One region of the Micromonospora sp. NPDC057141 genome, then DNA from elsewhere that is predicted to be linked to it. Evidence: riboswitches for the same ligand, from Rfam matches in the RefSeq annotation. Region 1 holds a riboswitch; the other holds the start of a gene.
The links. A riboswitch is a leader RNA that binds a small molecule or an ion and turns the genes downstream of it on or off. The one in region 1 is predicted to bind thiamine pyrophosphate.
Positions count from the first base shown of each region.

Region 2: it holds a riboswitch for thiamine pyrophosphate, as region 1 does, so the genes downstream of both, ACFT41_RS19265 (thiamine phosphate synthase) here and ACFT41_RS11205 (ECF transporter S component) in region 1, are expected to answer to the same signal.

Region 1 is NZ_JBHUVA010000014.1:27,742-30,124, reverse strand. It holds gene ACFT41_RS11210 (ABC transporter ATP-binding protein) at 1-649, opposite strand, end outside; gene ACFT41_RS11205 (ECF transporter S component) at 752-1,342, opposite strand; TPP riboswitch at 1,413-1,518, opposite strand; gene ACFT41_RS11200 (permease) at 1,756-2,383, shown strand, end outside.
Region 2 is NZ_JBHUVA010000038.1:2,472-4,854, reverse strand. It holds gene ACFT41_RS19270 (ThuA domain-containing protein) at 1-511, opposite strand, end outside; TPP riboswitch at 995-1,102, shown strand; gene ACFT41_RS19265 (thiamine phosphate synthase) at 1,097-1,741, shown strand; gene thiO (glycine oxidase ThiO) at 1,735-2,383, shown strand, end outside.

The DNA of each region.
Region 1 (2,383 bases):
CGCGGACGCCGCCGCCCGGCTCCAGCACCACCACCCGGTCGACCAGCGGCAGCGCCTCGGCGACGCGGTGCTCGACCAGGATCAGCGTGGTGTCGGCGGTCACGGCGTCGGCCAGGGCCCGGCGGACCAGCGCCGCTCCGGCCGGGTCGAGGTTGGCGGTCGGCTCGTCGAGCAGCAGCAGCCCCGGCCGCGGGGCGAGCGCCCCGGCCAGCGCGAGCCGCTGCTGCTCGCCGCCGGAGAGGGCGGCGGTCGGGCGGTCCCGGTCGTACGGGAAGCCGACCCGTTGCAGCGCCTCGTCCACCCGGGGCCAGATCTCACCGGCGGGCACGCCCCGGTTCTCCAGCCCGAACGCGACGTCGTCGCCGCAGCGGGCCATCACGAGCTGGCTCTCCGGGTCCTGGAAGACGATGCCGACCCGGTCGCGGTCGGCGCGGGGGTCGACGCCGTCGACCTCGACGGTGCCCTCCTGTTCGCCCGAGTCGTCGGAGAGCAGCCCGGCCAGCGCGGCCAGCAGCGTGCTCTTGCCGGCCCCGGACGGCCCCAGCAGCAGCACCCGCTCGCCGGCCTCGACGCGCAGGTCGACCCCGCGCACCGCCCACGCCCGTCGCCCGGCATGCCGCCACCCGAACCCCCGCACCAGCACCGTCATGCGTCCTCGCCCCTCCGCCCGCCGTCGGTGATCAAGAGGTTTGCGTCAGGAGAGCCCGCTCGGCTGACGCAAACCTCTTGATCGACATGTGGAACGCTCGCGCTAGATGGGGGTGCGGGTACGGGCGGCGGGGAAGCGGTCCAGGGCGCCCGTGGTGACCAGGGCGCGGGTCAGGGACCAGGCGCCCGCGCCCGCGATGACCGTGGCGCTGACCACGGTGAGCAGGGCGTACGGGAGGCGGTAGCCGGTCAGGTCGTACTCGGCGTTCCAGACGAAGAAGTCGAACAGGGCGGCGCTGACGCCAGTGAGCGCCCCGGCGAGCAGCGCGGTCGGCAGCCGGAACGAGCGGTAGCGGAACGCGGCGAACGCCAGCTCCGCGCCCAGCCCCTGGATCATGCCCTGCGGGATCACCGTGCCGGCCCACTGGCTGCCCAGCAGGGCGGACAGGACGGCGGCGACGGTCTCGCAGTACAGGGCCGCGCCCGGTTTGCGGATCACCAGGCCGCCGAGCACGGCCGGCATCAGCCAGACGCCGTAGAGCAGGGTCTGCGCGGGCGGGAAGAACGCGAACGCCCCCTCGGTGGCGCTCCAGACCAGGCCCCAGGCCCAGAAGATGACGCCGAAGGCGACGGCGATCACCGAGGCGACCACGATGTCGATCGTGCGCCAGCGGTTGCTGTCGGTGTGGTTCATGGTGGCTCCCAGTCCTTGACGAACCAGGAGAAGACGCACGCCGAGCCCGGTGGAACCGGACGTCGACGCGGCTGGAGGTCGACCGAACTCCCTGCGCTGGCATTACCCAGATCAGGTTCGAGGGTCTGCGGGCGGTGCCCGCACTCTCAGCGCTGTGCGCTCCCCTGTCGGATGTGAAGTTGTCCCGCCGACGCTAACACCCGGGAAGATCACCGGGCAAAGTGATCTTTCCGCAGCTCACCGGGAGCATCCGGATCCTCGCCGGCATCCGGATACCGCCATCTCGGCGTAGTCCATCGACCTGGCCCGCTGGGCGCGATAGTGTCGCCCCGCCGCACCGTTGCACCGAGAGTCCGCCGCAAGCGTTGCACCGAGAGTCCGCCGAACCGTTCACGCCCCGAGGGAGCGCGCCCGTGCCGTCGACGACCGACAGCTCCGCCCCGCCCGTCGGGCCCGACGGGGGAGCCACCGGCCCGCCCGTGGACGGCGGGCCGGTCGACGTCTCCCACGGGCGGGCCCCGGCGACGGGGTCGGCCGGCGGGGACAGGCCGGACGTACCGGAGGGGGAGGCGGCGTCGGGCGGGCCGCGACGGTCGGTCGGCGGCTGGTTCGGTTCGGTCGAGGTGCTGGCCGCGCTGCTGGTCCTGCTGATCGTGTTCCGCGAGCAGCTCGCCGGTGCGCTCGCCGCGCCCCGGTTGCAGACCTGGACGACGGTCTTCGTCTCGGTGCTCGTGCAGGCCGTGCCCTTCCTGGTCTTCGGGGTGCTGCTCTCGGCGGTGATCGCGGTCTTCGTGCCGCGCTCGTTCTGGGCCCGGGCGCTGCCCCGGCACCCGGCCCTCGCGGTGCCGGTGGCCAGCGTCGCCGGCGTGGTGCTGCCCGGCTGCGAGTGCGGCTCGGTGCCGATCGCCGGCTCCCTGATCCGGCGCGGCGTCACCCCGGCGGCGGCCCTGGCGTTCCTGCTCGCCGCCCCGGCGGTCAACCCGGTCGTGCTCGCCGCCACCGCCGTCGCCTTCCCCGGCGCGCCGGAGATGGTGCTCGGTC
Region 2 (2,383 bases), on a different contig from region 1:
GCTGGTTGGCCGGGTGGCTGTTGAAGTACGCGCCGACCAGCTCGCCGTACCAGGGCCAGTCGTACTCGGTGTCCGAGGCGGCGTGGACGCCGGCGTAGCCGCCGCCGGCCTTGATGTAGCGCTCGAACGCGGCCTGCTGGTCGGCGGTGAGGACGTCACCGGTGGTCGACAACCAGATCACGGCCTGGTACTTGGCGAGGTTGGCGTCGGTGAACGCGGCGCCGTCCTCGGTCGTGTCGACGGTGAAGCCGTTGTCGGTCCCGAGCTTCTGGATGGCGGTGATGCCGGCTGGGATCGAGTCGTGCCGGAATCCGGCGGTCTTCGAGAAGACGAGCACCGAGAACGGGTCGGTGGCGGCGGCGACCGGCGCCGCCAGGGGTGCCGCCTGCGCCGCGGCCGGTGCGGCCTGGGCGGGGGTGCCGGCGACCAGGCCGGTGGCGACGAGGGACAGGGTGAGTAGTGAGGCGCTGAGGATGCCGCGAGGTATGCGGCGGCGGCGGGATGGAGACACTCCATGCTCCTTTGTCCGAGCTGGACAGTGGTGGGCACGGGGACGACTTCGCCGCAGACCGTCCCCGGTCGGTGCGGTGCCGGGCCAGACCGGGACCCGGGCACCTGTAACGTCGGTGCGGGCCGAAGCCCGCGCCGGCCGGACCGGCACGCGACGGGGTCGCGTACCGCTGGATCGGTACGCGGCCACGCCAGGCCGCGTACCGATCGGATCGGGTGCGCGACCTCGCCAGGCCGCGTACCGGTAGGTCGGTGCGGGCCACGCCGAGGCCGCGCGCCGAAATATGTCGATCGGTTGAACAAATTAGCGCCGCTGGACTCGTTTCCGGCAAGGCGTCGGCGTGTAACGATTCGGTATCGGCGATCGACCTATCCGGCGCATGCGGAGGAATGGGGAGAAGCGGCTCGCCGGCCGGTTGATCGTGGTCTGGACCACCGGTCGGATCCCTTGGCGGATCAGCCGATTCGTCGTACGGTGACACGGACGTAACCCACGGGAGCCCGGTGTACCGGGCTGAGAGGGGGGCTGGAGCCCCCGACCGTCGAACCTGATCCGGGTAATGCCGGCGCAGGGAGGAGAGTTGCCGTGCCGTCCCTTGGGCGACTGCATCTGATCACCGACACCCGGCCGGGGCGGGACCCGCTCGCCGTGCTGCGCGCCGCCCTGCCGGTGGCCCGCGCCGAGCTGGTCGTCCAGGTCCGGGTCACCGACGACGCCACCGACCGCGAGGCGTACGACCTGGCCCGGCGGGCGGTCGCGCTGTGCGCCCCGTACGGGGCGACGTGCCTGGTCAACGATCGGCTGCACGTGGCGCTCGCGGTCGGCGCCGCCGGCGGCCACGTCGGCGCGGACGACCTGCCGGTCGCGGCGGCCCGCCGGGTCCTCGGCCCCACCGCCGTGCTCGGCGCGACCGCCCGGGCACCGGGGCCGGCCGCCGAGGCGGTGGCCGCCGGGGCCAGCTACCTCGGCGTCGGCCCCTGCCACTCCACCGACACCAAGGCGGGACTGCCGGACCCCATCGGCCCCGCCGGGGTACGCGCCGTGGCCGGGGTCGTGGCGGTGCCGGTGATCGCCATCGGCGGGGTGACCGCCGTCGGCGTCCCGGCGCTGCGCGCCGCCGGGGCGTACGGGGTGGCGGTCGTCGGGGCGCTCTCCGCCGCCGCCGACCCGGGGCGGGCCACCGCCGAGCTGCTCGGGGCACTGACGGGTTCGGGGGCACTGACGTGTTAGGAGGGGGCCCTTCCTATACAGAAAGCGTCAACAGGGGGCCCTTCCTTACCGATGTGGCGGTGGTGGGGGGCGGGGTCGTCGGGCTGGCGGTGGCGTGGCGGTGCGCGGCGCGCGGGCTGCGTGTCGCCGTGCACGATCCGGCCCCCGGGTCGGGCGCGTCCCGCGTCGCGGCCGGGATGCTGTCGCCGGTCGCCGAGGCCTACTTCGGCGAGCGCGAGCTGACCGGGCTGCTGGTCGCCTCCGCCGCCCGCTGGCCCGAGTTCGCCGCCGAGCTGACCGCGGCCAGCGGCGTCGACCTCGGCTACCGCACCGAGGGCACCCTCGTCGTCGGGCTCACCGGCGACGACCTGGCGCAGGCGCGGCGGCTGTGGTCGTACCAGCAGGGGTTGGGGCTGCCCATCACCCCGCTGCGCCCGTCGGAGCTGCGCGACCGTGAGCCGGCGCTCGCCACCCGGGTGCGCGGCGGCGCGGTGGCCCCCGGCGACCACCAGGTCGACCCCCGGCGGCTGGTCACGGCGCTGCGGACCGCCGCCGAGCGGGCCGGCGCGACCCTGGTCACCGGCGGAGTGCGGGCGCTGTCCGACCTGGACGCCCGGGTCACCGTCGTCGCCGCCGGCTGCGGGGCCGCCGCGCTCACCGGGC